DNA from 2 places in the Actinoalloteichus sp. GBA129-24 genome. Region 1 is predicted to be linked to the other one. Evidence: riboswitches for the same ligand, from Rfam matches in the RefSeq annotation. Region 1 holds a riboswitch; the other holds the start of a gene.
The links. Region 1 has a riboswitch for S-adenosylmethionine ahead of thrC (threonine synthase). Riboswitches for the same ligand answer to the same signal wherever they lie in the genome.
Positions count from the first base shown of each region.

Region 1 (15,907 bases):
AGGCATCGGGGGCTCGCCTGGACGAACAGGCGACTCGGCCCGCCTCCGTTCGGCGAGACGCCCCGCGCGCAAACGCCGTCACGGAGGACTTCACCCTGGCTCAGCGGTCGATCTCCTCCCCAGGCCAGCGCCCGCTCGCCGAGGCCGACGACGACAGTGCCCGGCGCCGCTGATGCGGCGCCGGGGGTCCTGCGGAACCGGTTCCGGCAGCAGAACGGCGGCGAGTTCGGCACTCGCCGCCGCACAGCACAGTGCCCGGCCCCGCGTTCGCGGGACCGGGCACCTGCTGGGGGGCTGGTCAGTTGGTCATCGGAGCCGATCGCTCAGCTCGCCTCGAGGATCACCGTGCGCTCGCCGATGGGCTCGGCGAGCTCGACGCTCACCGGACGGATGCGGATGTCCATGGTGCACACCGCCTCTTCGCCGGGGCCGGTCTCGACGAGGGCGATGGTGACCGACTCTGCGGTCTCCTCCGCCAGTTCGGCGCTGACGACGGTGCAGCCGCCCTCCTGGCCGTTGGCACCGACCACGGTGCCGTCCTCGCTGGTCCACACCTCCACCGGGTAGTCGTCCGGAAGCGCGGAACTGTCCACCCGCTCGGTCGCGACCGGTGCAGCGTCGGCGGGCGCCTCCTCGATCGGTGGGATCTCGGGCGAGGACATGTCCCGGCTGTTGGACTCGGTCGTCTCGGCTTGCTCGGCCGAGGGCGTCCCGCCGTATCCGACATCGTCTCCAGTATCGGCGCACGCGGAGACTGCCAGAAGCAGGACGCCCGCACTCACTGCATTCATCAGGCGTCTCATGCCTCTAGGACGGACCCCGGGAGACCGCCGGTTGCTCCGAATGCGGTGGTTATCCGTTCGTTATGCAATCCGGCCGGGGTGCGATCCGGCATCGTGGGCCGGGAACGACCACAGAGACCGCGGCATCTGATCAGACATGAACAGCGACCGACGGCATCCTCCTCTCTCGGCTCGCCACCGTCGCCACCTCAGGCTCGGCAGCGTGCTGACGGCCGTGCTGCTGACGGCCTCCTGCGGGTTGTTCGGCTCCGGCCCGCAGGCCTGCGGCTGCGCGCTCCCGCCCGACGACAGCGAGGTGATCCCGACCGTGCAGCGGTTCGCCCAGGCGCTCGCCGAGGACGACTCGGCGGCGGTGCGCGAGTTGCTGAGCCCCGACGCGCAGGCGCCTGCTGCGGACGAGCAGGCGAGGTGGACGGCGCTGACCGACCCGGCCGCGCGCTGGATCGTCGTGTCGGATCACGCCATGAGTTACGACGCGGAGACCGCATGGCTGGTGTTGGGCACGCTTCCCGGCGGGCCGTGGGTCACGGCGGTCGTCCACGACCGCGCCACGGGCGATCCCGGCACCGTGGATCCGAGCAGGCAGGCCGGTACCCCCGCCGAGATCCTGCATGCGGGGTCCGCTCCCGTCGTCGTCCACCCGGACGACGACGGGAGCGGCATCGTCCTGCTCGTGGACGGCGACGGAAGGCTGGCACCGCTGGAGCCGCTCAGCTCCCATCCGCCGCGGCATCTCGTGGAACAGGCCAAGCTCGACCATGAACAAGGCGAGGATGCGGCCGAGGAGTGGGAGCGCCCCGAACTGCGCGAACGGAAGTGGATTCACACCGGAGAACCGCTGGCACGGGGCGACTACACGGTGATCGCGATCACGAGCCTGGCCGACGGCTGGTCGACGGGAGCCTCGACGTTGACGATCGACTGAGCCGCAGGACTGCTCGACGGCCGCAGCGGTCTCACATCGCGCCGGACGTCCCGACCGCCGGAGAAGGCGTAGGGAGGCCTCGGAGCCTGCTGCCCTACGGCCTACTCGGGCGTCCGGGCGTCCCGCCGCAACGGATGGTCTGGCGGAATCTCGACCAGGACGATCCGCATCCCGTCCGGGTCCTCGATCCAGGCCTCGTCGAGGCCCCAGGGTTCACGGCGGGCATCCCGCTTGATCTCCAAGCCGCCCTGCCGCAGTTCGTCCAACGTCGCCGCCAGGTCTCGGACCTGGAGCCACAACGACTGATCGGGGCTCGCACCCCCGCCCCCTTCGCCGGAGACTTCCAGCAGGCCGGTGCCCAGGAAGAACACGGTGCCCACCGCGAACTCGCGGTGAATCGCAAGACCGAGGGTGTCGCGATAGAAGGCGACGGTACGAGCACGGTCCACCGGCCGCACGAGGATCCGACCGCTCAAGACCTCCATCGCCTGCCCCTCTCGTCTTCCGCCCGCTCGGATGCACCCGCGTCCGAGCCTGCACCTGCCGGCGCTGAGCCTCCCAGCGTCGCATGATCGGGTAGACACGACCAGCGCTGTAGACGAGCGTCCGTCCACCCCCGTAGAAATCTGATATCAGTTTGCTATAGTCGGGGCAGTCAAGGACAACAGGAGAACACGATGACCAACACGACCTCGGCAATCGATCAGGTGGCCATGCCCGCCCCGTCGGTTCGCGAACAACGCGCCTTCGTGCTGCCGGGCGGCCTCATGGCATGCCTCGGTCTCATCCTGCTCGCCGCAGGCGTCACCGTGGGGATCATGGGGATCAACGACCAGAGCGGCCTGCTCATCGGACTCGCAGTCGGAATCCTGCTCATCGGAATCATCGTCCTCGCGGGCCTGATCATGGTGCAGCCGCGCGAGGCGCGCGTGATCCAGTTCCTCGGCCGCTACACCGGCACCGTCCGCGACGACGGCCTGCGCTGGGTCAATCCGCTCACCACCCGCACCAAGGTGTCGACCCGAATCCGCAACCACGAGACGACCGTCCTCAAGGTCAACGACGCAGACGGCAGCCCCATCGAGATCGCCGCCGTGGTGGTCTGGCATGTGGAGGACTCGGCGCGGGCGATGTTCGAGGTCGACAGCTTCGTTCGCTTCGTCCAGACCCAGACCGAGACCGCCGTTCGACACATCGCGACGAGCTACCCCTATGACAGCGACGACCCGAAGAGCACGTCGTTGCGGGAGAATGCCGAGGACATCACCGAGCAGCTGTCGACCGAGATCGGCGTGCGCGTCGAGTCGGCAGGCGTGCGAGTGATCGAATCGCGCCTCACCCACCTCGCCTACGCTCCCGAGATCGCCCAGGCCATGCTGCAGCGTCAGCAGGCGGGCGCGGTGGTGGCGGCACGGACTCGTATCGTCGAAGGCGCGGTGGGCATGGTGGAGATGGCATTGGACAAGATCGCCGAACAGGGCGTCGTCGAACTCGACGAGGAACGGAAGGCAGCCATGGTCAGCAATCTCCTCGTAGTCCTGTGCGGCGACCGGTCCACCCAGCCGGTGGTCAACGCGGGCTCGCTGTACCACTGACGCCGTGGCGGACCGCAAGAGCTTCCTACTCCGTCTGGATCCGGCGGTGCACGACGCGCTGGTGCGGTGGGCGAACGACGATCTGCGCAGTGCCAACGCGCAGATCGAGTTTCTCCTCCGCCGGTCGTTGACCACGGCCGGCCGACTGCCCAAGGACGCAGGGAAACCCGCCCGACGCGGCAGGCCGCCCAAGAAACAGACCGAGACACCTCCGCAGGCTGCTCCCGAAGGAGAGCCGGAGAAGTGAGCCCGGCGGCACCCAGGCCGCCGGGCTCCCTCTCGTCGACGGCACCTCGGGCAGACCGTCAGCCGTTCCACGACGTGCGCGGCGCACACCGCGCTCGCCCCCACGGCTGCCCACCCGCCGTGACCAGGAACGACGACGCTCCGATGAGTGGATCGACCCGGCACGCAAACTCGGTCCTGCACGTCCGGTAGCATCGCCGCCGTGCAGCGCTATTGGTGGTTTACCGAGCCGGCCCTGGATGGGCCGGGCGGCGAGACCACGCGCTGACCACAACCCCATCCAGAGCCGGCGAACAGGGATCTTCCGCCCTGTTCTCGCGTGCACTGCCCACTGACGGCAGGCCGGCTCTGATGTCGCAAGGGGTGCGGTCTGCGGAAAGGCGTCGATCATGACCAGCACGCTTCCCTCCACCTCGGATCTCATTCGAGATCGACACATCGCCGAGATCCGACCGCTGGTCTCTCCCGCGCTGCTGCGCGACGAACTGCCGCTGAGCGACCAGGCCGCGCAGGTGGTCACCGACGGCCGCGACGAGGTGATCAACGTCCTCACGGGCCGCGACGACCGTCTCCTCGTCGTCGTCGGGCCGTGCTCGGTGCACGATCCCGCAGCGGCCCTGGCCTACGCGCGTCGGCTCGCGGCGCTGGCGGAGACGGTTCGCGACGACCTGCGCATCGTCATGCGGGTCTACTTCGAGAAGCCCCGCACCACCCTGGGGTGGAAGGGTCTGATCAACGATCCCGACCTGGACGGCAGCTTCCAGGTCAACAAGGGGCTGCGCCTGGCCCGTCGGCTCCTGCTGGACATCCTCGAGCTCGGCCTGCCCGTGGGCTGCGAGTTCCTGGACCCGATCACGCCGCAGTACATCGCCGACGCCGTCAGCTGGGGATCTATCGGGGCACGGACCGCACAGAGCCAGGTGCACCGCCAGCTCTCCAGCGGGCTGTCGATGCCCATCGGCATCAAGAACGCCACCGACGGAGACGTCCAGGTCGCGGTCGACGCCATCGCCGCCGCCGGATCAAGCCATGTCTTCACCGGCATCACCGACGGCGGGCTGGCCGCCATCCTCCGCACCACCGGCAACCCCGACTGCCATGTGGTGCTGCGGGGCAGCACCGCGGGCCCCAACCACGATGCGGAGTCCGTCGCCTCGACAACGGCCCTGCTCCGTGCCGCCGGGCTGCCCGAACGGACCGTCATCGACGCCAGCCACGGCAACAGCGGGAAGGACCACCGCAGGCAGCCTGTCGTGGCTGCCGAGGTGGCCGGGCGGCTCGCGGCGGGCGAGCACGGCGTCGTCGGCGTGATGCTGGAGAGCTTCCTGGTGGCGGGCCGCCAGGATCTGGCCCCCGGCAGGGAACTCGAGTACGGCCAGAGCATCACCGACGCCTGCATGGACTGGGAGACGACCGAGTCGACGCTGCACGGGCTCGCCGCCGCCGTCGCCGAGCGCCGATCGGCCAGGCACGGCTGACCCGGAGCGGTCTATTCCGACCCCGGCCGATCGGGCTGGTCAGAGGTACGTGCGTTGCGGATGGGGCAGGGGCGACGCGGGGAGAGCGAGACGGGAGCCGACGTCGCGGAAGCGGCGGGGCGGCGGGTCAGGCAGGCCGCGCACGCTCGGAGTCAGGTTCCGGTCTCCCTCTCCCCCACGCCGCTCACGTGAAAGGCCACAGGGCTCAGACGAGCCCTTCGAAGGCGTCGTCGAGATAGGCACCGAAATCGGGGCCGCTGCGGTTCGCCAGCACGTGTCGCATCCACGCCGCGCGCTCGTATCCGATCACGGCCAACTCCCACACCTGCGCCACCAGCACCTCACGGATCTCGGAGAACTCCTCCGGCCGCTCCACCGACGAGCGGAACGACCGCTGCCACAGTTCATGAGAACGCATCCACCAGTCCACCGACACCACGCACTGGTCCCGTGAGTCATGGGCCATCAGGTAGGCGACACCGTGCGCGCCCTGATCGCCTCGGACCGACGCGAGGACCTCGACCGCGCGCGCGACACCCGCATCGACCAACTCGGCCCTCGGATATCGCGAGCCCTCGGCTATGCCGTAGCACTTGATCCGCCACCCACCTGCCTCCTCGATGCCGAGGAAACGAACCGGACGCGGGGTATAGGACGTGTCTGGCCGAGACTGCACGCGGCCATCTTCTGGCCATGGGCACCGCTTGTCGACCTTCCGGCGGGAACCGATACCGGACCTATGCGAGCGGGCGACGAACAAGGCGAGGGAGTCAGGTACCGAAGAACAGCCGAGCGCCGAGCGTCAGGGCCATCGCGGCGACCACCGACAGGAAGACCTTGCGCACGAAGGTCGAACCTCGGCTGGTCGCGAGCAACGCTCCCGAGACGCTGCCTGCGATGTTGCACACCGCCATCACCAGCCCGAGCCCCCACAGGACCTTGCCTGCCGGGATGAAATAGCAGAGCGCCCCCAGATTGGTGGCGGTGTTGACCAGCTTGGCCGTCGCCGAGGCGTGTAAGAACGCGAAGCCCAGCAGCCCCACCAGCAGGAATACCAGGAAGGACCCGGTGCCCGGCCCGGCGAGCCCATCCCAGAAGCCGATCGTCATGCCGCCGAGTCCGGCGAGCAGGATCTGCACACGCCGTCCGAAGCGCGGCGTCTCGACGGACCCGAGCGAGGGCTTGCGCCAGGTGTAGATCCCGACGGCGACCAGCGCGAAGAGCACGACCCCGTTCAACACCTGCCCCGGCAGCAGATTCGCGAACGCGGCACCGCCGACCGCTCCGCCGAACGCGATCGACGCCATCGGCACGGCGGTCCACCAGTCGATGCGAGTCCGCCGCGCATAAGTGGGAACCGCAGACGCCGTGCCTGCGAAGGCGGCGACCTTGCTCGTCGCCAGGCTCAACAAGGTGTCTCCACCCGGCATGATCAGCAGCAGGGCGGGCAGCTGAATCAGCCCGCCACCGCCGACGATCGCATCGACCGCGCCCGCAGCGAACGCGGCGGCGCACAGGAACAGCAGTGCGGCCATCGACACGTCGGCGAAGCCAGGCCAATCGAGCGGGTTGAACACCCGTCGAGCCTACGGAGCACGACCATCGTGGGAGGGGCCTCGCGGCGCGAGAATCGTCACAGCGTTCTCGCAGGTCGGCGCGCGGCAAAAGCGCTGATCCGGGGCTGTTAGACTTCGCCGTCGTGCCGTGTGGCATTCCGCTATGGAGGAAGGCTGCCAGCGACCGTCGAGCCTCGTCGCTCACGGGTCATCCCGGCAGCGCCACGACGAACGCGGCACGACAGAACACACATCGAGACCGAGGGGTTGTCGCGTGGCGAACATCAAGTCACAGGTCAAGCGGATCAAGACCAACGAGAAGGCCCGGCTGCGGAACAAGTCGGTGAAGTCCTCGGTCAAGACCGCGATCCGCAAGTTCCGCGAGGCCGCCGACGCCGGTGACAAGGCCAAGGCCGTCGAGTTGAGCCGTGAGGCCTGCCGCAAGCTGGACAAGGCCGCGAGCAAGGGCGTCATCCACGCCAACCAGGCCGCGAACAAGAAGTCGGCGATCGCGCAGCGCGCGAACCAGCTCTGAGCCGTCCCGGAAGGGCTTCGGCCCGCAAAGACCTCCGGTTCCCGACGGCGCTGTGAACGAGTCGCCGCCACGGCACCGGAAAGACGCGGGGCAGGTTTCAGCACCATCGGAAGGACGTCTCGGGTTGCCCGAGGCGTCCTTTCTGCGTCCGGCCTGGTCACAGCCATGACAGGTGTCATCGCTGGCCGTGTCGGCACCGTCGCGGGAGTGCGGTGCGCTGAACGTCGGCAGTGAGGCCCGGCTGTGGGCTCAGGCGGCTGCCGAGACCGTTGCGGACGAGCTTCGACCACCCGCCCGTCGCCGAGGGCGCGGAGTCAGTGCCGGGCGCGGGCGTCGATGATGCCGAAGACCGCGCGTTCCAATGCGTAACTCGCGTCGGCCGCCTGCCCCTTGACCTCGCCGTTGAGTCGGGCGACCAGGTGCATCGCCTCGGCGAGTCCGGCCTCCTCCCAACCGCGAACCTGGGTACGCACCTTCTTGATCTTCCACGGCGGCATGCCCAACTCCCCCGCGAGCTGGAACGGGTCGCCGTTGCGCGCCCCGCGCACCAACGCGATGCTGCGCACGGCGTCGGCCAGGGCGTCGGCGACGAGTACGGCGGGCACGCCGAGCTGGAGTGCCCACCGCAGCGCTTCGAGCGCACCGGCTCGATCGCCGGTCACGGCCTTCTCCGCGACCGCGAACCCGGTCACCTCGGCCCGGCCCCGGTGGTAGCGGCGCACCGTCGCCTCGTCGATCGGCCCCTCGGTGTCGGCGACGAGCTGAGTGGCGGCGGCGGCGAGTTCTCGCAGGTCCGACCCCACCGTCTCGACCAAGGCGGTGACCCCGCCGGGATCGATCCGTCCGCCCACCTGGCGAACCTCGTTGCGAACGAAGTTCTCCCGCTCAGCGGCTCTGGTGATCTTCCCGCACTCCCGGACGTCCGCGCCCGCCTTGCGGAGGGTGGCGGGAAGCTGCTTCGCGAGTTTGGCCCGACCACCGCCGGAATGGACCACGACCAGCACGATCCCGTCGTCGGGCTGCGGCCGATAGGAGACGAGCGCTTCTGCGAGTTCCTGTCCGGCATCCTGCGCGGCGTCCACGACGACGACCCGCCCTTCCCCGAACAGCGACGGGCTCACCAGCTCGGTGAACCGGGGGAGGGTCAGTTCGCCGGCCTTGACCCGCACCGTCTCGGTCATCGGGTCGACCTGTCGCGCCGCCTCCGACGCCGCCCGCACCGCACGCTCGACGAGCAGCTCCTCCTCACCGAGGACGAGCTGAACCGGAGCAGGTGGGGCGACTCGCGTGTTCACCCGCTCATCCTGGCACGGGTCCCCGACCGACCTCCGTGGAGTCGAGTCCGGCAGCCGGCGACCGGCCAGCCGCGACCTCGGTGTCGGAGCGGGTCCGCAGACCCCGGCGGGGCGGCGCGGTCCTCCGGGGTCGGGAAGGACCTCGTCGCAGTACAGCCGAGGTACGGACGTGGCATGTCCGACGTCGGCGCCGCGCTGTGCTCGCCGCTCGGGTCTGCCCTGGTCGGCAGCCGGGATTGCACCTGGTCAGTCGGACCGCCCGCTCGTCGGCCCGGCTCGACGTCCCCCAGGGCACCTCCGAGGCTCGGCGGTCCCACACCTCGGACAGAGGGTGGTTTCGACCCGTTTCGATGCCCTAGGGTTGGTGACACAACTGAACACTTCATCCAGAGGGGTAGAGGGTCCGGCCCTGCGAAACCCCGGCAACCGGCGTCGACAGCCCGGCCGCGTCCAGCGGCATTCGACGATCACGGTGCCAATTCCGGCCCGCGCTGCGGGAAAGATGAGGAGAGGCCTCGCGATGACGACGACCCTGCGCACGCCCACGAACGCCACGCTGGACCTTGGTCCCGCCGCCGCCCTGTCCTGTCGGGAATGCGGGAATCGAACTCCGCTGGCCGCCGAGTTCGCCTGCGCCGAGTGTTTCGGGCCGCTGGAGGTGGCCTACGAGTTCGGCAGGATTCGCCGGGAGGACATCGAGGCCGGGCCTCGATCGATCTGGCGGTATCGCGGGCTTCTCCCGGTGCCCGCCGACGTCGACGACCACGCCAACACCCAGCCAGGCCTCACCCGACTGGTTCGCGCCGATCGCCTCGCCGCCGAACTGGGGTTGAAGAACCTGTGGGTCAAGGACGACACCGGCAACCCCACCCATTCGTTCAAGGACCGCGTGGTCGCCGTGGCACTGGCCGCCGCCCGTGAATTGGGCTTCCAGGTCTTGGCCTGCCCCTCCACCGGCAATCTCGCCAACGCCGTCGCCGCCGCGGCGGCCAGGGCGGGCTGGCGGTCCATCGTGCTGATCCCCTCCTCCCTGGAGCGGGCGAAAGTGCTGACGACCGCCGTCTACGACGGCGCGCTCATCGCCGTGGACGGCAACTACGACGACGTGAATCGACTCGCCACCGAGCTGGCCGCCGAACACGAGGACTGGGCGTTCGTCAACGTCAACGTGCGGCCCTATTACGCCGAGGGCTCGAAGACACTCGCCTTCGAGGTCGCCGAACAACTCGGCTGGCGGCTGCCAGAACAGATCGTCGTGCCGATCGCCTCCGGGGCCCAGCTCACGAAGGTCGACAAGGGCTTCCAGGAGCTGGGGACGCTCGGATTGGTGGAGCCCACGCCCTACCGCGTCTTCGGTGCCCAGGCGACCGGCTGCTCGCCGGTGTCGGCCGCGTTCCGAGCGGGCAGCGACGTGGTGCAACCGGTGCGTCCGGACACGATCGCTCGCTCGCTGGCGATCGGCGCGCCCGCCGACGGGCCCTACGTGCTGGACGCCGTACGGCGGACGGGCGGAGCGATCGAGGACGTCAGCGACGACGAGGTGGTGGCGGGCATCCGCCTGTTGGCCCGGACCGAGGGGATCTTCACCGAGACCGCAGGCGGGGTCACCGTGGCCACGACGAAGAAGCTCATCGAGGCGGGCAAGCTTGATCCGGAGGCCGAGACCGTACTGCTGATCACCGGCGACGGGCTCAAGACGCTCGATGCCATTCAGGACCATGTCGGTCCCAAGGCCACGGTGCCGCCCTCCTCGAAGGCAGTGCACGAGGCACTCGGGTACTGACGACCGGAAGCCTGTGCCGAAGCCGGACAGTCGCGCCGTCGGAGTGCAGACAGTCGTCTCCCCTCCGACGGCGCGCTAACGGCGAGGCCTGTTCCCGCCGTTCCGCCGAAGTCCTCCGGCTGGAGTGTCTTCAGTCGGGGCACCTCACGGCAGTTCGGCGCGGTGCGTCTAAGGCGGTGCCGTCCAGTCGGTCCTCTCTGGGCTTGGCGAGCAGACCCTGCACGTGGGGCCGGGCGCATTCGGCCAGGGCGGATTCGGCGGGACGAATCGGCCGGGCGCAGTCATGGAATACGTGCCGGGTCGACGCCACAGGCGAAGTCGGCGGCGAATACCGGTCCTCCGTCTCCGCTGCGATCGGGATTCGCGGGCGCGGTCGCTCGGTCCGGTCCGGAGCAGGACCGCAGTTCAGCTCCATCAGGCGCCGCTGAACTACCGGCGCCGCCCCGCTACGCCGGGGCAGGCGGCTGCCGTCGGTCGCCGCGTCTCTCCGTGGCGCGGCGATGGACGTCGGCTGCCGAATGACGGCCCGGGACGAGAAACCGCGTCTGTGTGAGCGGCGTCTGCATCTGCGGCGCCCGTGTGTGCGGCGGCAACGCCCACTCGGTGAGTGGCAGCCACGTATGCGGCGACGCCAAGCCGTCACACCCCCGGCCCAGCGGCATCGGACGTGATCGACGACCCGGTCAGGTGAACCGGACAGCGGTACCCCAGCACCGGGTAGCGCCGGCTGGCAACGGCGCGCGGCAGGCGGCATCGCCCGTCCATGACGTGGCCGACTCCGGCGCCGCGCTGAGATGCAGGCTCACATCGACCGGCCTCGTGCCGCACGGAAATGCGGCGGCGGCCGAGACCGAGACCGCCGGGGTTGTCTCCCTCCCTCCCCCTCCCCCTTCCCACCCGCCCGCCTCCACCTCCGCCCTTCCCGTTGGTTCTGCGCCGTGGCGGTTCGTTCCACCCGCCTGCCGCGTCGGCAGGCAAGACTCACCCGGCGCGCCCGCCGGGTGGCAGGTTCTGCCGTGGCATCGGCACCCGCCGGATGGCGGGACCGCCCAACTCGGCATGGGCGGCCATCCGATGTACGGCCCGTCGAGTGTCAGTACCCGAAGCCCGGCGCCCGCCGGCGGCGCCACGTCATGTCCGGGGACGACCCGAGTCGGTGCCCACGACGTCAGGGCAGGCCCAGTCGTTGTCGTCCTGTTCTCCGGCGGCGCCTGCCTTCCAGCCACCCGCCGAGCGACGCGGCGTCCCTTCTCTCACGCAGGTGGGCAGGGCAGACTGCCTCGGAGCAGCCTGCAGAGGATGCACGCTGCCGGGTCCGGCCCGAGCCGGGCACAAGCTACGGAGTGCTCTCCACCGCTCTCCTGACGACGGCCTGGTCACCGTCTCGAACCACCACGGCCACGTCACCGCCGCGATCGGTGCGCAACACCACGGCCCCTAGAGCCGACAGCTCCTCGACCACCGTGGCGCTCGGATGCCCGTAACGGTTGTCACCTCCCACGCTGATCAGAGCTGTCCGGGGCCGGACCGCCGCGAGAAACCTCGGTGAGGTGTAGCGCGAACCGTGGTGCGGCACCTTGAGGATCTCAGCGCCGACATCTGCCCCCGACCGCAACAGCTCGGACTGTCCGGCGAGTTCGATGTCGCCGGTCAACAGCACCCGGCCCGCCGGCGTGGTCGCCCGAAGCACCAGCGAGTTGTCGTTCACCTCCGTTCCCGATTCCGCGTCGACCCTCGATGAGGGGTCCACCGGCCCCAGCACCTCCAGGAGGAGATCGCTCCACGCCAGTCGACGCCCGGCCTGCAGCTCGACCACCGGTACGTCGGCCGCTGCCGCTGATTCCCGGACCCTGGTGTGCGCCCAGTCGGGAACGCGTACCGGGCCGAGAGCGATCGCCCCGACCTCCCGGCCGGTCAACGCAGAGGTGAGTCCCCCGACGTGATCGGCGTGAAGATGGCTCAGGACGATCAAGGCGATCGACCGCACCCCCAGATCGCGGAGGCAGGCGTGCACCGCCCCGGTGTCCGGTCCGACGTCCACCAGGACCACGCGACCCGGCTCTCCGGTGGCCAGCACGACCGCGTCGCCCTGCGCGACGTCACACGCCACCACCGCCCAGTCCTTCGGCGGCCAGCCCGGCGAGACAAGCCTGGCAGGCAACAGGAACAGGACCGTCACCAACAGCATCGCCACCAGGAGGACACGGACCCGCCGGAAGCGCACGATCAGCACCAGGATCAGCGCCAGCACCGTGAGCAGCACCCCGCCCGTCACGCCTGAAGGCCAGTCGATCCGGGCTGCCGGGACGGCAGCGGCGTGCCTCCCGACCAGGATCAGCCACCACACCTCCGGCCCCGCCAGATACACGAGCAGCTCGGCGGTGCCCAGATGAAACGGCGAGACCAGCGCCGCCAACACCCCGAGCAGCGTCGCGGGCGCGACCACGGGAGCGGCCAGGAGGTTCGCCAGGATCGAGATCAGACTCACCTCACCGGACAGCCCCGCGATCAACGGCGCCGTCGCGACCTGCGCCGCCACCGCGACCGCAAGGGCCTCGGCGACACCGATCGGCACTCCCCGATCCCGCAACGCCCCGGCCCAACCGGGCGCCAACAGCACCAGGCCGGCTGTCGCCGCCACCGACAAGGCGAAACCCGGATGCGTCGACAGTTCAGGCAACACCAACAGCAAGGCGATCACCGTGCCTGCCAGCGCGGGCAGCGCGCAACGCCGCCTGCCCAACACCAACGCAAGCAGGGTCACCGAGCCCATCGCCGCCGCCCGAAGCACGCTCGGCTCCGGTCGAGCCAGGATGACGAAACCGACCAGCGCCACGGCTGCGGCCACTGTGGACGGGACCGGCCCCAGACTCACCGCCCGGCAGAGCAGCAGCACCGCCCCGCACAGGATCGCGAGGTTCGCCCCGGACACTGCCGTCAGGTGAGTCAGGCCTGCCGCTTGGAACTCCTCCTCCACCTGCGGAGACTGTCCCCCGGTGTCACCGACGACCAAGGCGGGCAGCAGACCCGCCGGATCAGGGTGCAGCACCTCCGCCGCCGTGCGCAGACCGCCGCGCACCGTGTCTGCGGCGCTCTGCCACCACGAGACCGGCCCGATGTCGAGCGGCGGGCCGCGTACCCGAAGCACCGCCACCGTCAGATCACCGGGACGAGGCGGCAGCAACGCTCCCTCGGCGGTCACCTGTTGGCCCGGCAGCAGCGCCGACCAGCCGGGGTCGTCCGCGAGAACGATCAGTCGCCCACGCGTGTCGCGACGCTGTCCGTCGAGCTCCATCGCGGCCAGCCGGGCACGAACCAGCAGCCGCCCATCACCTGGATCGCCCGCGTAGCCCGCCGTCATCAGTCGAGCCGGGTCGTCGGTGAGCTGCATCCGCACCCGCGCCTCGTCGCCTCGTTCCGCGGCCTCCCGCAGCGGGTGGGCACTCGCATGGCGTTCCCGGACTCCTACCCCGACGGCCGCCGCAGCAGTCAGCAGGCCCGCCGCCAGCACGCCCGCCGTCATGCGTCGTGCGACCCGCACCCCGTGACGGGCACAGAGACCGCATCCGAGCATCACCAGACAGGCCAGGGCGCCGAAGCACGCTGCGGCGAGGTGGCCCGCGTGGATGCCGACCAGGGTCACCGCCCACACTGACAGGGCGGAGGGCACCAGCCGGAGATCCCGTCGTGCCGTCGGCCTCATCATGACGTCACCAGGTCTTTCAGCCGTTCATAGCGCGTCGGACCGATCCCGTCGACCTCCCGCAGATCCTCGACCGAGGTGAAACGGCCGTGAGCGGCCCGCCAGTCGACGATCGCCTGCGCGGTGACCGGACCGACGCCGGGAAGCGCGTCGAGCTGGGCGGCGGACGCGGTGTTCAGATCGATCGGTGCGGACCCCGCCGATGCCTGAGCGGCTCCACCGCCCACCCCGCCGCCGATCACCCCACCATCGACCTCGGCCCCCGGCGGAGCAGGCGCGTCGACGTGGATCTGCTCGCCGTCCGCCAAGGCTCGAGCGAGATTCACCGTGTCGAGATCGGCATCGGGGTGCGCACCACCCGCCGCCGCGACCGCATCAGCCACCCGAGCAGGAGCAGTCAGGGTGACCAGGCCCGGGACGTGGACCCGCCCGACCACGCTGACCACGAGCTCCGCCGCAGGCGCAGGCGTGGCGCTCGTCGACACCACCGCCGACTGCCCCGGTGATCCGTCCGCGGCCGACACACCGGACGCCGCGAGAGGCAGCGCGGGAAGCCGCTCCTCCGTCGGAGCGGGCCGCCAGAGCAGCCCGATCAGGACGACGGCCACGGCGATCACGGCGACACCACCCACCGCGAGCGCGCCGGATCGGCCCGGGTCCAGCCTGGCCGATCCGATGCCTGCCGGGACCCAGCGTCGAACGAGTCTGCCCAGCCGCCGTGGCGCGGCAGGCGGCCCGGCCCGTCCCATGCGGGTCGGACCGGGGTCGCTGCGGTGTCTGCCGCCGCCCGCCGCGACCAGTGGGGCGTCGGAGACCGGACGACGTCCTACGGCGCCGGGTCCGGTGGGACCTCGCGCGGGAGCACTCCCGCCGACGGCCGGAGTGTTCGCGCAGTCGTCCCCCGTGACGATGACGTCGAGCCGTCGTCGTGGGTCGGCGCAGGTCGGCCTGCGTGCCGTCGTCGAAACAGCCATGACGGCACCGTATGCAGGATGCGGTGGCGGGGCGGGGTTGCAAGATCAAGATGTGGATGGCTGGAGCGCTGTGGACAACTCGCCGGGAGCGACACGCGAAAAGGACGAGGCGACGGACGTGGGGCGTAACGTCGGTGGGTCGGGGTCAGCTTGCACCGTCGGGTCCGCCGGGAAGCACGACGGCCCCGAGCACGCCGGGGCCGGTGTGCGCGCCCACCACCGCGCCGAGCTCCGAGATCAGGCAGGCGCGGCAGCCGGGCACCCGCTCCTCGATCCTCGCGGCCAGCTCCACGGCGCGCTCCGGCGCGTCGAGATGATGCACGGCGACACCGGTCTCCCCCGAACCGGCCGCCTCGGCGACGTGGTCGACCAGCCTGGTCAGCGCCCGCGCCGAGGTGCGAACCTTCTCCAGCGGCACGATGCGCCCGTCGTCGACGTGCAGCAGGGGCCGCACCGCCAACGCCGTGCCAAGGAACGCCGCCGCCGTGCCGATGCGACCACCACGCCGCAGGTACTCGAGGGTGTCCAGGCAGAAGAACGTCCTGGTGCGGGCGGCCGTCTGCCCGGCGACCCGCGCCACCTCGTCGCCCGTCGCGCCCGCGCCCGCGGCGTCGGCCGCCACCAGGACCGCGAAGCCGAGTCCCATCCCGGTGGAGCGGGAGTCGATCACATGGACCCGATCGGAGCCGATCTCCTCGGCCGCGAACCAGGCGGCGTCCCAGGTGCCGGAGAGATCCGAGGACAGATGCACCGAGACGATCTCCTCCGCACCGTCGCGCAGCAGCTCGCGATAGACGGCGGCGAACTCGACCGGGGTCGCGCGGGAGGTCGTGACCTGACGGTGCGCCCGCAGGTCGTCGGCCAGTTCCGCTGCGCCCATGTCGACGCCGTCCCGCAGCGACCGCCCGTCCACCAGCACGTGCAGGGGCACCACCCGCACACGCCTCCGCTCCGCGAACCCCTCCGGAAGGTAGGCGGTGGAGTCGGTCACCACGGCCACGGTCACGGTTTACC
Region 1 is NZ_CP016077.1:1,832,640-1,848,546, reverse strand. It holds gene UA75_RS08390 (hypothetical protein) at 324-791, opposite strand; gene UA75_RS08385 (hypothetical protein) at 1,006-1,728, shown strand; gene UA75_RS08380 (VOC family protein) at 1,830-2,213, opposite strand; gene UA75_RS08375 (SPFH domain-containing protein) at 2,406-3,323, shown strand; gene UA75_RS08370 (hypothetical protein) at 3,328-3,570, shown strand; gene UA75_RS08365 (3-deoxy-7-phosphoheptulonate synthase) at 3,959-5,047, shown strand; gene UA75_RS08360 (hypothetical protein) at 5,253-5,723, opposite strand; gene UA75_RS08355 (sulfite exporter TauE/SafE family protein) at 5,818-6,624, opposite strand; gene rpsT (30S ribosomal protein S20) at 6,878-7,138, shown strand; gene holA (DNA polymerase III subunit delta) at 7,453-8,433, opposite strand; SAM riboswitch class I at 8,813-8,942, shown strand; gene thrC (threonine synthase) at 8,954-10,216, shown strand; gene UA75_RS08335 (ComEC/Rec2 family competence protein) at 11,553-13,922, opposite strand; gene UA75_RS08330 (ComEA family DNA-binding protein) at 13,919-14,893, opposite strand; gene UA75_RS08325 (DegV family protein) at 15,039-15,899, opposite strand; gene octT (diglucosylglycerate octanoyltransferase) at 15,903-15,907, opposite strand, start outside.

Region 2 (15,907 bases), 1.1 Mb from region 1:
CCGAGGCCGAGCTGCGATGGGTCGAGGAGGTACTGGACGACCTGCGCGCCGGCCGCCTCACCTGGGACCGCCAGTGGCTGGCCGAGGTCAATCACCGGTTGAGTCAGGGATGACCGGGCGCTGTCGATGTGGGTGATGCCAGCGCGGTCGTGCAGGTGGATCATCAGCAGATTTCGACCGGCGAGAACACGATCTTGTGCCGGCGAAGACCTCGTAAGCTCGATGATCGCCAGATCTGCCACCGTCGTGGACCGCAGCACCTCGGGCTGAGCCGTTCGTACCCCTACCGAATCCACACACCGACCTCGGTGACCAAAACGACACGTTAGCTCACGCGTCGCGTCTGCTCGGTGAGTCACCGTGCCACCGGTCCGGCCAAGGCAGGTCCGGTCTTCTCACAGGCTGTCGGGATTCGCCGGGCGCCCGGGAGAGCCGCGCCCCCCGTCGTCAGCCGCCTCTCACCCCTCCAGCGCGTCTGCGGCCAGCAGCCATTCCTCCTCGATCTGCGACTTCTCCGCCTTGACCTCGCGGAGTTCCGCATCGAGGTCCATCAGGCGCCCGGTGTCGCTGCCCGCGTCGGCGAGGGCCTGGTTGAGGGTGGCCTCCTTCTTGTCCAGGGTCGCGATCCGGCGCTCCAGCTTCGCGAGCTGCTTGCGCGCCGCCCTGGTGTCCGCAGCCGACAAGGCCGCGCCTGGGGCGGCTCCTTCGGACTCGGTCGGGGCGGCTCCGCCCGACGTAGAACCCGCAGGCGCCGAGGCCGCCGCCTTCGGCTGGGCGAGCATCCGTTCCCGCCGACGCAGGTACTCGTCGATTCCGCCCGGCAGGTCGGTCACCACTCCATCGCCGAAGAGCGCCACCACCTTGTCGCAGACCCGCTCGATCAGATACCGGTCGTGCGAGACGACCACCATCGTGCCCGGCCAGGAGTCGAGCAGGTCCTCCAGTTGTTGCAGGGTGTCGATGTCGAGGTCGTTCGTCGGCTCGTCGAGCAGTAGGACGTTCGGCTCGGCCATCAGCAGGCGCACCAGCTGGAGCCTGCGTCGCTCGCCGCCGGAGAGGTCGCCCACCGGCGTCCACTGCCTGCCCTTGGGGAAGCCGAGCCGCTCGGCGAGCTGCGCGGCGGAGAGATCCTGCTTGCCCAGGGTGACGCGGGTGGCGACCTCCTCGACGGCCTCCAGCACCCGCAGCTTCGCGGGCAGGTCGTGAAGTTCCTGAGTAAGATGCGCCAGCCGCACCGTCTGGCCTTGAATGCGACGGCCCGAGGCGGGCTCCCGATCCCCCGCGAGCATCCGGAGCAGTGTGGTCTTTCCGGAGCCGTTGACGCCGACGAGCCCGACCCGGTCGCCGGGTCCGATGCGCCAGGTGACGTCCTCGGCGATCGTGAGGTCGCCCGCCTGGAGGTCGACGTTCTCCAGCTCCAGCACCGTGCGGCCGAGGCGCCGCTTGGCGAAGGTCAGCAACTCGACGGTGTCGCGCGGCGGCGGCACGTCGGAGATCAGCGTCTCGGCGGCGTCGATGCGGTAGCGGGGCTTGGAGGTGCGCGCAGGCGCACCACGGCGCAGCCAGGCGAGTTCCTTGCGGGCCAGGTTGCGACGTCGGTCCTCGGCGGCGTCGGCCTGCCTGGCCCGTTCCGCCCTGGCGAAGATCCAGTCGGCGTAGCCGCCCTCGTACTGCTCGACGCCGCCGCCGACGACCTCCCAGGTCCTGGTGCAGACCGTGTCGAGGAACCAGCGATCGTGCGTGACGACGATCAGCGCGCAGCGTCTGGCGATCAGGTGGTCCGCCAGCCAGCGGACGCCCTCGATGTCCAGATGGTTCGTCGGCTCGTCCAGCACGATGAGGTCGAGTTCCTGCACGAGGGCGGCGGCCAGCGCCACCCGACGACGCTCGCCGCCGGAGAAGGTGCCGACCGGCGTGTCCAGGCCTCTGGCGGTGATGCCCAGCCCGTCGAGGATGCCGCGCACCCGCGCGTCCGAGGCCCATTCGTGCTCGGCCGCGTAGCCGAGCGGGTCGAGGATCGCCTGCCGAACCGTCGAGCCCTCCGGCAGCTCGGTGCGCTGGGTCACCACGGCCATCCGCAGGTCAGAGCTGTGGGCGACCCGACCGGAGTCCGGCGGCTCGATGCCCGCCATCACCTCCAACAGCGTCGTCTTGCCGCCGCCGTTGAGTCCCACGACGCCGACCCGCTCACCGCGACCGATGCCCAGCGACACGCTGTCGAGCAGCGCGCGCACGCCATAGGACTTCGACACCTCGGACAGGTTCACCAGGTTGACCATCGGTCGGGACCACACTCCGTCTCGTCGCTCTTCACGACCGTGTCGGCCGTCCACCGGCATTATCCGCGCCGGGCACCGTGCTCTCACACAGCCGCCTCGGCTGCGGGTCGAGGCGGGGCGGTCCGGAAGAGCAGCGCCGCGATCACCGTGACGCCGACCGACAGCAGGCCGCCGACCACGATGATCTGCTGGGCCGAGGCGATGCCGAGGGCGGCGCCGATCAGGGCGAGGGAAAGCTGTCCGGACGCCCCGTCGGCGACGAGGTAGATGCCGAGCACCCGGCCGTGCAGCTCGCGAGGCACGTCCCGCAGCAACAGCGTGATCTCCAGGCCGATGATGAATCCGCCCGCTATCCCCATGACGAAGAGCGCCGCCGACACGGGCAGCAGCAGCGCGCTCAGGGGCGCCACCGCCGCCCAGACAAGCCCTTGGACCGCATAGGCGCCCACGTTGGCGCGAGACAGGACGCGCGGGGCGAGACGCCCGACGACCAGTGTGCCGAGCAGCAGTCCCGTGCCGTAGACGGCGAGGAGGACTCCCACGCCCCGCCCGTCGTCGGTCAGCTCGGTGCCCAGGATTCCCAGGAGCACGGTGAGCCCGCCGCCGATCAGTCCCCACGCCGTGCACAGGACGATGACGGCACCTGCCGACGGATACCGCCGCAGGGCGGCGAGTCCGCCGCCGAACCGCATTCCGCCGCGCGCCGAGGGCCTCCCGTGGTCGGCGTCCCCCGGCACCGTCCACACCAGCGCGGCGGCGAGGGCGGCCATCCCGCAGGCGGCGGCGAAGGTCGGGAGGACGCCGAGCACGGTGACCCCGGTGCTGCCGAGCAGCGCGCCGAGGATGAGGGTCAGGGCCATGATGCGGGACACGGCGGCGTTGGCCAGCGGCCACCGCGTCTCGTCCAACGCCGCGTAGCGCAGCCGCTGCAGGGCGATCGGCGGGAACCGATGCGCGATGGAGGCCGTCGCGTGGCAGCAGGCGACGGCGACGAGCGAGTGGTCGAGTAAGAACCCCATGCCCAGCGTCATCACGGCTTGGACGGCGAGCCCGACGCAGGCCACCCGGCGGGGATCACGGTGGTCGACGACCGCACCCGCGAACGGTCCGATCAGCAGGCCCGGCACGGTGCCCGCCAGCAGCATCCAGGCGAGCGTCGAGCCCGAATGGGACGCCAGCACCCCGACCGTCAGGGCGATCTGCATCGTCCACTGGGTCAGCGAGCTGAACAGGCCGGTGATCCAGAGTCTGCGGAAAGGTTTCGAGTCCCAGATACGGATGCGCCCGGCTCCGCCTGCTCCGATGTCCGTCACGGACGAGAGGATGCAAGCTCCACTCGACTGGAGGTCAAGCACGAGGGTCTGCGGCCTGCGCGGCCGCGCACGTCCGGCCAGGTAACGAACATCGCAGGTCAGCGACGTCAGCTGGGCCAGAGAGCCCACCGCGCTAGACCGTCTCGACCCTTGCGTGCGTCGATGCCTGCTCCGTAGTGTGATCAGCTTGTGGCGCCTGCTTTCGGGAGACTGACATCCCGTGGCCGTGAGCACCGGAGTTGAGGCATGACTTGAGCACCGTCACCACGACTTCCCCCTGATCGGGCCTGATCGGACACGCCGTTGTTCGGATACGGCCCCTGTTCGGAGCCGTTGTTCTGACCCGGACGTCGCCTGACACGGCCCTTGATCAGGCACCGCCCTTGATCGGACGCACCGACGCCGATCGGCCACCGCGCCGATCCTCGACATCGCCCTGATTCGTCTCGGCCGCGCCCTGTCTCGCGACACGGGAGACGATGTCGTTCGCAGCGGGGACGCCGCCCCTGTCTTCACGAAAGCCGAGTCAGTGACCAGCAGCGGTGCCGCCCGAGCAGAGCCTCCGCTCACGCGGAATCGAAGCTTCCTCGCGCTGCTCGCGGCCACCGGGATCTCCGCGCTCGGCACCGGTCTCTATCTGCCCGCCATCCAGCTGCTCGCCGTCCAGCTGACCTCCGACGAGAAGGCCGTCGCCGCGCTCAAGGTCGCCACCGTGCTGCCTGCGGCACTGGTCATCCTGTTCTCCGGAGTCGCGGCGGATCGGATGCGACGCCGGGCCCTGATGATCTTCAGCGATCTCGTGCGGGCGGCGGCGATCCTGGGGTTCGCACTCCTGGTGGCCGATGACCTCGCCGCCTTATGGCCGATGTACGTGGTGGCCGTCGTGCTGGGCTCGACGCAGACGGTGTTCGACAGCGCCGCGCAGGCCGTGCTGCCGCAGGTGGTGCCCAGATCGGCCTTGAATCGGGCCAACAGCCTGCTGGTGTCGTCCTGGACGCTGGGCATCGCCTTCGTCGGCCCCGCACTGGGCGGTGTGCTGTTCGCGGTGGATCACGCACTGCCGTTCTTCGTCAACGCGGGCACCTTCGTCGTCTCGGCCGTCCTACTGATCTGGATCAGGGTCGCGGCGGCGCCTGCGGCACACGGCGGCGACGCACTCGGCCAGAACAGCGTGACGACCGACCTGCGCATCGGCGTTCACCACGTCTTCCGACATCGCGTGCTGCGCTCGGTGACTGTCATCGGCGCCATCATCAGCTTCTGCGTCGGAATGATCACCAGCGTCTTCGTGCTGTTCGCCACGCGCTGGCTCGGGCTCGACGCCGTCGGCTACGGGCTGCTGCTCGTCGGCGAGGCGGTCGGCGCGTTCCTCGGCAGCTTCCTGGCCGTGCGGCTCGACGGCCGGGTCAGTCGACGACTGATCATCCGCGCCGCGCCCCTGCTCATCGGCGCCATGTACGTGCTACAGGCTGTGACGGCCTCGCTCGCGCTGGCCTTCGTGGTGGTGTCCGCCGGGAACGCCATGTTCATGGTCTGGACGATCGTGGCGACGTCGGTGCGGCAGAGCGTCGGGCCCAACGCCCTGCTCGGCCGGATCACGAGCGTCGACCGGCTGGGCGGCCTCGTCGCCACCGGAGCCGGGGCGCTGGTCGGGGGCGCGGTGGCGGGCGGCCTCGGCGTCCAGGCGCCGTTCCTCCTCAGCGCCGTGCTGCTGTTCGTCCTGCCGTTGTGCGTCTCGCTCCGAGTGGACGAGCACGAGGTGCCTGCGGGGCTGCGCTGGTGACGGCGCACGGTGTCGACCGCTCATGCGTGCACCGGCGGTGGAGTGGGCCGAGACTGCTCCTCACGCTGGACGACCTTCGCGCCGGGAACGGGGCCCTGCGCCACGCGGACCGTCCGGCACACGCCCACCCCGGACAGCTCGGCGGCGACCTGCACCGCCGAGGCCGCGCTCTCGCAGAGGAAGGCACAGGTCGGGCCGGAACCGGAGACGACGCCTGCCAGCGCGCCCGCGTTCACGCCCGCCCGCAGCGTGCGACGCAGCGTCGGCCGGAGTGAGACGGCGGCGGCCTGCAGGTCGTTGCCGAGCAGCAGGGCGAGCTGTCGAGGGTCGCCGGAGGCCAGCGCCTCCAGAACGGGTTCGACGCTGCCGATCCGAGGCGGGCGCCCCTCGCTGCGCAGCCGGTCCATCTCCTCGAAGACCGTCGGTGTCGACAGGCCGCGCCTGGCCAGCGCCAGCACCCAGTGGAAGGAGTGTCGGGACAGCACCGGAACCAGTCGTTCGCCACGCCCGGTGCCGAGGGCGTTGCCGCCGTGCAGGCAGAACGGGACGTCGCTGCCGATGGTCGCCGCCACGTCGGCGAGTTCGTCCCGGCCGATGTCCAGCCGCCAGAGTGAGGCAAGCCCGACCAGGGTGGCCGCCGCGTCGGCACTGCCGCCCGCCATGCCGCCCGCGACTGGAATGCCCTTGTTGATCACCACGCGAACCCTCGGCTCGTCCGGGTCGCGCCCCACGTGCTGCGCGAGGGCCTGGACCGCCCGCCACACCAGATTGGAGGGGCCGGTGGGTACCGCGTCGGCGCCCTCCCCGTGTACCTCCACGCCGGGCTCCTCGGCGACGGCAACGGTGACCTCGTCGGTCAACGACAGGGCCTGGAACACGGTGACCAGGTCGTGATAGCCGTCGTCACGCAGGTCGCCGACGCCGAGGTGCAGATTGACCTTGGCCGGGGCGCGAACCGTTATCGGGGGTGGCACGACTGCGAGCACCCCTGCAGCCTACGGGCGGTTCCGGAGGATGTGTTCGATCAACCGCCGATGATCACCGATAGTCATCGATCGGCCACCCAGTGGCACCTTCTTGGTGGTGTCAGCGTCCCGCGCGCGGCCTGCGACGCCCTCGGAAGCGGCCGAGTCAACCAGACCGTGGAGTGCCCGATCGAGGGCCGCGCGTCTCGGCGCCCGCGCGGCAGGCCCGTTCTCGCGCGCATCGGTTCCGCCGATCACCCGACGACGCCCGCGCCCGCGAGCACCGTCCAGGCCACGCCTGCCGACGCACACGTCGAAGGTATTGCGGGTCTTGGGCCGTAGGAACGACGGTGAAGGTCCGTGTCGTGGTCTCCCTCAACTCCGACGTGCTGCTGCTGGTCGCCAGGCCTGCCCGGTCGACGTTCTACCAGGAGCAGACCCGGCTGCGACGTCGGTGATCCGCGAACCGAGCGCGAGACCGCGATCACGAGTGTCCCGCAACGGCAACTGCCTCGACAACGCCGCGATCGAGAACTTATCGGCCATTTCCGGGAAGTTTATCTGAAAAGTGATCTGAATCACCGGTAAGTTGCACTGCGGGCAATGACCGCTATGTTCGTGATCGGTTCGTTAATCTCTGATTACCGGTCGAATGACCGTCGGAATGCTTCTCCCCGAAAGGAAAGACGGTCGAACGGCCGATTGAAAGGACGGTGGCGATGAGGCACAGAAAAGTACCCGCAGTGGTGTTAGGGCTGGCCTTGAGTTCCAGTCTTGCTGCGGGCGCGGTGCAGGCGGGGGCCGAGGAGACCACAGGTGAGAGGGGCACGGGCGCGAGCCCGATCGCGAATGCGGAGTCCGAGATCCTGACTTTGATTACCGGCGATCGACTTCGGGTTGCGAAGATGTCGGATGGTCGGCCGTCGGTCACGGTGCTGCCAGGTGCCGGTCGATCGAACGTTCCTTTCCATCGAATTTCTGAGGGTGATGCTCTTTCGGTCATTCCGGCTGATGCGTTCGGTCTGGTTCAGTCGGGTCGGTTGGACGAACGACTCTTCGATGTCACCGGTCTTCTCGAGCAGGGTTTCGGTGATGCGGGTCCGCTTCCGTTGATCGTGTCGTACGAGTCGGGTGTCGATCGTCCGCTTGCCGATCCGTTGTCTGCGGTGGGTGCGGAGGTCGTGCGGGAGTTGCCGAGTGTGGGCGGCGTGGTGGTGGAGACCGAGTCGGGTTCCGCTGCGGAGGTCTGGGAGGTGCTCGGTGCGGAGCAGACCACGTTCGCGGGCGGGGTTGACCGGGTGTGGTTGAACGGTCGGGCTGAGGTCTTCGACGAGGAGAGCAACGCGCAGATCGGTGCTCCGGAGGCGTGGGAGGCCGGTTACTCCGGTGCGGGTGCGACGGTGGCGGTGCTCGACAGTGGTTATGACGCCGAGCATCCGGACCTTCAAGGTGTGGTGGTCGAGGCGGAGGACTTCACCGGCAACCCTGACGGACCTCACGACGGCAACGGCCACGGCACGCATGTCGCCGCCACGGTCGCGGGCACCGGTGCGGCTTCTGACGGTGCGCACCGGGGTGTCGCCCCGGACGCGAGCCTCATCGTGGGCAAAGTCTGTGACGACTACGGCTACTGCACGGACGACGCCGTCATCGCGGGCATGGAGTGGGCGGCCGAACAGGGCGTCGCCGCCGCCAACCTCAGCCTCGGCAGCGGACCCAGCGACGGCACTGACCCGTTGTCGGTCGCGGTGAACACCCTCACCGAGCAGAGTGGCACGCTGTATGTGATCGCGGCGGGCAACTTCGGCGCCGAGGAGTCGGTGAGCTCGCCGGCTGCGGCTGATGCCGCGCTGGCCGTTGCCAGTGTCACCAAGACCGACGAGCTCAGCGATTTCTCCAGTCGGGGCCCGAGGTTCGGTGACAAGGCGATCAAGCCCGATATCGCCGCGCCCGGCTCGGACATCATCTCCGCCCGTGCGGGCGGCACGACCGATAACGATCCTTACACGTCGTTGAGCGGCACCTCGATGGCGTCTCCGCACGTCGCGGGTGCTGCCGCCGTGCTCGCCGCCCAACACCCCGAGTGGCAGGCCGACGAGTTGAAGGCCGCCCTGACGGGCTCCTCCGTTCCGTTGGACGGCATCGGCGTCACCGGACAAGGCTCCGGCAGGCTCGACCTCGCCGCTGCGGTGTCGGCCGAGGTCCTCGCCTCGCCCTCCTCACTCAGCCTGGGGGCGTTCCCGTACCCGCATGACCAGGAGCCGGCGACTCGGGAACTCACCTACACCAACACCGGAACCGAAGACGCCGTCTTCGACCTGACGTTCGACGCGGCGGGAGCCGACGGCACACCCGCGCCGGACGGGCTGTTCAGCCTGAGCGCCGAGCAGATCACCGTGCCCGCAGGCGGCGAGACCACCGTCGAGCTGACCGTAGACCCCTCGGCCAATGCACAGCTCGGCTTCCTCAGCGGCTCGGTCCTGGCCACCAGCACCGACGGCGACACCACGGTCTCAACGGCGGCGGGCGCCTTCCTCGAGCCTGAAAGCTACGACCTGTCCATCGAGGCCACGACCCAGTCCGGCACCCCGGCCGAGTTCCCCGCCATCGCCGCTGTCAACCGCGAGACCGGCGACAGCACCATGATCGATCCCGGCGCCGAGGGCAACATCACCGCCCGCCTCCCCGCAGGCCTCTACGACGTGATCGCCCACTTGGGCGAGTACGCCGAGGAGGACGGCGAGGTCATCGGCGGCTCGATGACCGCCGTGGCCGAACTGGGTATCGATCTCACCTCGGACACGTCCATCAGCCTCGACGGCACCCAGGCTGTCCCGGTGGTCGTGGAGACCGAGCGGGAGACCGTCACCGAGCGATCCGTCACTGAACTGTTCGTCGGACGAACCGGCATCGGCTCGATGGTCGGAGACGTGCAGGTCGACCAGTTCGCGGTGCCGAGCGGCGACCCCGGCGACAGCGGCCTGCGGTTCGCCTACCGCCCGAGGCTCGTCGCACCGGAGGGCACGGCCGAGCCATATGGCTACAACCTCATCCTGCACGATGCGGGAATTCCGGAGTCACCGATCCTCGAGGCGAACGATGCCGATCTGTCGATCGTGCAGAACGACTACCACGCGCAGGGCGTCGCGGCGGAAGGCCACCGGGGATCGGCAGGAATCCTGCCGGAGGACGACCTCAGTGTCGGATTCGGTTCTCCGATCGAGGTGCCCACCCATCGGCTTGAACTCTTCAGCACCGGCGACATCCGTTGGCTCGAGTCCCTCACGTTCATCAATGTCGAGGCGAGCGAGGACTACTCCACGGAGAAGACGCACGAGCCGGGGGACAGCACGGTGACGTGGAACAGCGCACCGCTGGGCGTCGGCGTGGGCACCGAGGCGAACCCCGCTGGGCAGCGGCTCGGCGACGAGATCCTCCTCAACCCTGGAGTCATCGCCCCCAGCGGTGATCCCGTCAGTTACTACGGGGAATCCTTCGGCACCTCCGCTATCGTCGCCTCCACCACGCTGTCGAAGGACGGCGAGGTCATCGAGACGCAGGAGACACTCGGCGGGCTGTTCGCGGTGCCCTCGGGCGACGGGGTGTTCACCGCGGACGTCACCGCGACTCGCGACCTGCCCTGGTCGGTGTACGGCACCGAGATCGACGCGTCGTGGACCTTCGCCTCCGACACCGTCGACGGCGAGCTGCCCGAAGGCCTGCCACTGCTGGGCGTCGGCTTCAGCGGCGAGGTCGACGAGCTCGGACAGGCACCCGCGGGCGTCGAGTATCCGCTGGGCCTGCACGTGAACGGCCTCGCGGACGACCAGCCGACCGAGCTGACCCTGGAGGTCTCCTACGACGACGGCGCCACCTGGACGGCCGTCGAGGTGACCTCGACCGAGGACGGCGCGACGGCGCTGCTCACCCACCCGGCCGAGGACGGCTTCGTCTCGCTGCGGGCGAGCGCGGCCGACGCGGCGGGCAACACCGTGGAGCAGACGATGCTGCGGTCCTACGGGATCACCACCGGCTGACCACCCGGTCTCGCACCGGCGCCCGCATGAGCACGGCGCCGTGACGACACGGCCTGCACCCGACCATTCCGGTCGGGTGCAGGCCGTGTCATCGTCTACGGGACAGACGTCTTCCCGGCCGCCGCTCTACTCGACGGGCAGGCTGCCCGACGCCTGCGGTGCTTCTCTTCGACAATGCAGGCGATGACGGACGGCGGCCGATCGAACGGCTTCTTATCGTGTTGCAGAGAGGTCGACCGGGCACTGATGGACTCAGTGTGCTCAGAACGACGGCAGCACGCCGCCGTCGTAGTTCTCCTCGATGAACTGCCGGACCTCGTCGGAGGTCAGCAGCTCGACGAGCGTCGCGATCCTGGGATCGTCGGCCAGCTCGGGCGTGGTCACGACGCCGTTGGCGTTGGGGTTGCCCTCCGCCTCCTCCAGCAGGATCGAGTCGTCAGCCGGGCTCAGGCCCGAGTCGATGGCGTAGTTACCGTTGATCACGGAGGCGTCGGTGTCCTGGAGGCTCACCGCGAGCTGCGCGGCCTCCAGCGGGGCGAACTCGAAGTTCCTCGGGTTGTCCTCGACGTCGGCCTCGGTGGCCTGCCCCTCGGTGCCCTCGCGGAGCGAGATCAGGCCGTTGTCGGCGAGGAGCTGAAGGCCGCGGTTGAGGTTGGCCGGGTCGTTGGACACGCCGATCGTGGCGCCGTCCGGCAGGTCGTCGACCGACTCGACGCTGTCCGAGTACAGGCCCAGCGGTTCGAGGTGCACGGCCTCGATCCACTCGTACTCGCCGCCGTGCTCGATCTGGAAGTTGTCCAGGTAGGGCACGGTCTGGAAGTAGTTGGCCTCCAGCGACCCGTCCTGTAGCGCCGTGTTCGGCTGCACGTAGTCGTTGAAGGGGACGACCTCCAGCTCCAGCCCCGCGTCGGCGGCCAACTCCTGGTCGATGAACTCCAGGATCTCGCCGTGCGGGACGGGGCTCACGCCGACCCGCAACGGGCCGTCGGTCGAGGCGGCCCCCTCGTCGGTGGTCGATGCGTTCTCGCTCCCGCAGCCCGCCAGGACCGCGGCCGAGGCCGCCAGCAGGACGGTCACGTCTCTGACCCGACGTCTGATGCGCATGGCGATGTCTCCGTTCTGAGGAACTTCTCGGATTGCAACGTGTGTCGTCTTCATCGCGCGACATCAGTCGCGCGTCAGTACTGAGTCCACAATGGACAGACTCAGCAGTCCGCTGACCAGCTTCGACGCCGGACGGGCGATCGAGAACGGCGGGCAGCCCCAGCAGGGCGGCTGCACCGTCGGGGCGTCAGATCTTCAGCGCGGACCGCCGTCGGTCGATCGCGCGGGCGAGCCGGTCGAAGAGCAGCTGGGTGAACCAGGCGAGCGCGCCGAGCGCCACGACCGATGCCCACAGCATCCGCGTGTCGTTGCGCTGGTAGCCGAAGCGGATCGCCACGTCGCCGAGTCCGCCGCCGCCGATGACGCCCGCCATCGCCGAGTAGCCGATCAACGTCACCGCAGTGACGCCGATCGCGGCCACCAGCGCCGGGCCCGCCTCCCGCAGCAGGACGCTGCGGACCATGCGGGTCCGACTGGCCCCCGTGGTGATCGCGGCCTCCACGACCGAGGCGTTGACCTCGCGCAACGCCGCCTGAACGAGCCTGCCGACGAACGGGATGGCACCCACCGTGAGCGGGACGATCACCGCCGTCGGTCCGATCGTCGTCCCGACCAGCGCGCGAGTCACCGACCCCAGCAGGACCAGCAGCACCACGAAGGGCAGCGAACGGCCGATGTCCACCACCACGCCCAGCACCCGATGCAGCACCGGCCGGGGGCTCAGGCCCGTCGGCGAGGTGATGTGCAGCAGCACCCCGAGCGGGATGCCGCCGAGGGCGGCGAGGACGGTGGCGATGCCGACCATGTAGATCGTGTCTCCGGTGGCGGCTGACACCAGGTCGAAGACCCGATCCCACGGGGTCGGTTCTCTCACGCGGCTACTCCTGGAATCTCTTGTGGGGTGCGACGGACCGTCGCCTCGTGGTCGGCGAGCCAGGCCAGCGCGGCCTCGGACCGGTCGCCGGTCAGACCGATGCGGAACCGCGCCACCGGGGTGTCGCCGAGCCGCGTGAGTCCGCCGCCGAGGATCGACAGGTCCACGCCGAACCGGTTGGCCGCCTCCGGCAGCAGCGCCCCGACGGCGGCGAACCCGACGAGCACCACCTCGGCGACGACGTCGGCCCTGGCAGCAGGCCCCCGCAGGCTCGACGCCTGGTCGATCTCGGGAAGCAGCGAGGAGGTGATCCGGCTGCCGGGAACGGTCAGCAGGTCGAGCACCTTGCCGTGCTCCACGATCTGCCCGTCGTCCAGCACCGCGACGTCGTCGCAGATCCGGCGGACGACGGCCATGTCATGGGTGACCACGAGCACGGTCACGCCGAGTTCGGCACGCACGCGATCGAGCACCGTCAGCACCGATCCCGTGGTCTCCGGGTCCAGCGCGGAGGTCGGCTCGTCGGCGAGCAGCACGGACGGCCGGGCCGCCAGCGCCCTGGCCACCGCCACCCGCTGGCGCTGGCCGCCGGAGAGCTGGTCCGGATAGCTGCCCGCCTTGTCGGTCAGGCCGACCAGATCCAACAGCTCGACGACCCTGGACCGCCGAGCGGCGGGGCTCACACCCGCGCTCTCGAGCGGAAGAGCCACGTTGCCAGCGGCAGTGCGCTGCCGCAGCAGCGAGTCGCCCTGCGGCACCACGCCGATGCGACGGCGGGCGGCCCGCAGGTCACGGCCCCGCAGCGACACCAGGTCGGTGCCCTCCACGGTGATCGAGCCGCTGTCGGGCTGCTCCAGCAGCGCGATGCAGCGAGCCAGCGTGGACTTTCCCGCGCCGCTGGGGCCGACGACGCCGCAGACGGTGCTCTCCGGAACGGACAGCGTCACCCCGTCCAGGGCGTGCACGACGCCCTTCTTACCGGGGAAGGTCTTGGTCAGCTTCTCGACAGTGATCATCTCTGCTCCACGACGCCAGGCCGCTCACAGGCGGCACGCTGAGACCGCCCCGACGAGGAGGCGGTGAGAAAAGGGGGCGATGACTACCGGGGGTCAGACTCGCGATGAATCGAGGTGGACCCGACAGCCGGAAGCGGTTCGACGACACTGGTCGACCACACGTCGGCGCGTGAGCATGAACTGAACTAACACTACGACTCCATCGGTCCTGGCGTTAGCACCTGCCCAACGGGTGGGTGGTTGCTGCGGCGTCTTCGAGCCAGGTCTCTCAGCCGCTCAGGATGGTCGGTCCTCTTGAGTAAAACCGACGAGCCAGTTCCCGCGCAAGTAGATTCCGGCCACACCTGCGCATCGACACCCGTTTCGCCCAACGACCGCAGCGCTGCGGCGCGATGTCCAGGCACGATGGCGGGCCGCGCCTGCGTGGCGAAGAACACCGCAGGCCCGGCGACAGATCGCGGCGAGCATCGATTGCACTCGGCGTGCGGCCCCAGTCACGCCGGACAGGCCAACCGGCACCGAGGCCGCGTCGACCGCTGATCGAACCGCATCAGCACCGACCACACGATCACTTGCAGTGACTCACGTCACAGTGAAGCCCTGTCAGGAACCTGCATGCCACCTCGTTCAAGGTGCGAACGCACGAGACAGGAGCAGAGAAATGCGGCATCGCATCATCGTCCTCGGGGCCGGATACGCCGGAGTCTTCGCCGCCGGATGCCTGGCCCGCCATCTCCATCCCGACGACGTCGAGATCACCGCCGTCAACGCCGAATCCGACTTCGTCGAGCGGATGCGCCTGCACCAGCTCGCCGCAGGCCAGGACCTACGCCGCTACGAACTGGCGACGATGTTCGCGAACACGGGCATCCGGCTCCGAGTGGCGCGCGTCGCCGCCGTCGACGTCGAGCGCCGGGTGGTCACCGTGACCGACGATGAGGGCACCAGCACGCTCGAATACGACACCCTCCTCTACGCGCTCGGCAGCACCGCGGCCGACCACGGCGTCTCTGGCGTCACCGAGCACGCCTTCCACATCGCCGAGCGACAGCCGACGCTGCGGCTGCGTCAGCGACTGGATGAGCTGGATGGGCAGGGGACGGTGCTGGTCGTGGGCGGCAACCTGACCGCGATCGAGGCGGCCACCGAGATCGCCGAGTCACGACCCGGACTCCGGGTCACCCTCACCACCAGCGGGGAACTGGGGGCCTGGCTGAGCCCGAAGGCTCGCCGTCACCTGCTGCGGGTCTTCGACCGGTTCAACATCACAGTTCACGAGCACACCACCATCGACCACGTCGAGGCGACGAGGGCCGTCGCCGAGGACGGCACCACCTTCGCTGCCGACGCGATCGTGTGGGCAGCCGGTTTCGCCGTCCACCCCATCGCCGCCGCCAGCGGTCTCGACGTCGCAGCCGACGGTCGGATCGCCGTCGACCGCATGATGCGGTCGGTCTCACACCCAGAGGTCTACGCCGTAGGTGACAGCGTCTATGCCATCGGCGAGAACGGTCGGCCGTTGCCGATGTCCTGCGCTTCGGCGGGACTCACCGCCAGGCAGGCGACGGCCGCGATAATCGGAGACCTGACCGGTCGCGTGATCTCGAAGGTTCCGTTGACCTACCTCGGAAACTGCCTCAGCCTGGGACAGAAGGACGCGATCCTTCAGATCGTCGACGGCGAGGCACAGTCGAGGACCTGGTCCCTGCGCGGCCGTCCGACCGGGACCTTCAAGTCCGGCGTGCTCCGAGGTGTCCTGTGGAGCGTGCGCCGCCCGACCTACGGGCTGCCGACCCGGAAACGTCATCTGAGCATCGTGTCCGATCGCTCCAGTGAGCGCGTTCGGCACCTAGAGTCGCGCTGATGGACGCTGCCACCGTGGAGTGTTTCGAGGCCAACCGGGATCGGTTGGCCTCACTCGCGTACCGGCTGCTCGGCTCGGCCGCCGATGCCGAGGACACCGTGCAGGACGCGTTCCTGCGCTGGCAGACCGCAGATCGGGCACACATCGAGGTACCCGAGGCGTGGCTGACGAAGGTGGTCACCAACCTGTCCATCGACCGACTCCGTTCGGCGAAGATGCGCCATGAACGGGCGGTCGGCGACTGGCTGCCGGAACCGCTCCTCGATGGTGATCCGATGCTCGGCCCGGCGGACACCGTCGAGCAGCGAGAATCGGTGACAATGGCGGTCCTGCTGCTCCTGGAACGCCTCCCGCCGATCGAGCGAGCCGTCTATGTTCTGCGCGAGGCCTTCTCTTTCCCCCACGCCGAGATCGCCGCGATCCTCGACATCACCGAGTCCGCGAGCCAGCAACACGCCCACCGGGCCCGGCGTCATGTGACCGCCGAGCGCAACATCAGTGAAGTCGACAGCGCAGCCGCGCGCCGTATCGTCGAGGCGTTCGTCAACGCCGCTTCCTCGGGCCGTACCGAACAATTGGTGGCGTTGCTGACCGAGGATGCGACCGCGATCGCCGACGGCGCCAACTGGACCATGAAGCTGGTGCGGTACGCAGATCCCGAGCGTATTGCTG
Region 2 is NZ_CP016077.1:762,731-778,637, reverse strand. It holds gene UA75_RS03685 (PadR family transcriptional regulator) at 1-113, shown strand, start outside; gene UA75_RS03680 (ABC-F family ATP-binding cassette domain-containing protein) at 459-2,279, opposite strand; gene UA75_RS03675 (MFS transporter) at 2,363-3,592, opposite strand; gene UA75_RS03670 (MFS transporter) at 4,122-5,375, shown strand; gene UA75_RS03665 (4-(cytidine 5'-diphospho)-2-C-methyl-D-erythritol kinase) at 5,396-6,361, opposite strand; gene UA75_RS03655 (S8 family peptidase) at 7,381-10,377, shown strand; gene UA75_RS03650 (MetQ/NlpA family ABC transporter substrate-binding protein) at 10,639-11,481, opposite strand; gene UA75_RS03645 (methionine ABC transporter permease) at 11,669-12,355, opposite strand; gene UA75_RS03640 (methionine ABC transporter ATP-binding protein) at 12,352-13,371, opposite strand; SAM riboswitch class I at 13,568-13,659, opposite strand; gene UA75_RS03635 (NAD(P)/FAD-dependent oxidoreductase) at 14,033-15,235, shown strand; gene UA75_RS03630 (sigma-70 family RNA polymerase sigma factor) at 15,235-15,907, shown strand, end outside.
Region 2: linked by a shared signal. The riboswitch ahead of UA75_RS03640 (methionine ABC transporter ATP-binding protein) and the one ahead of thrC (threonine synthase) in region 1 are both predicted to bind S-adenosylmethionine.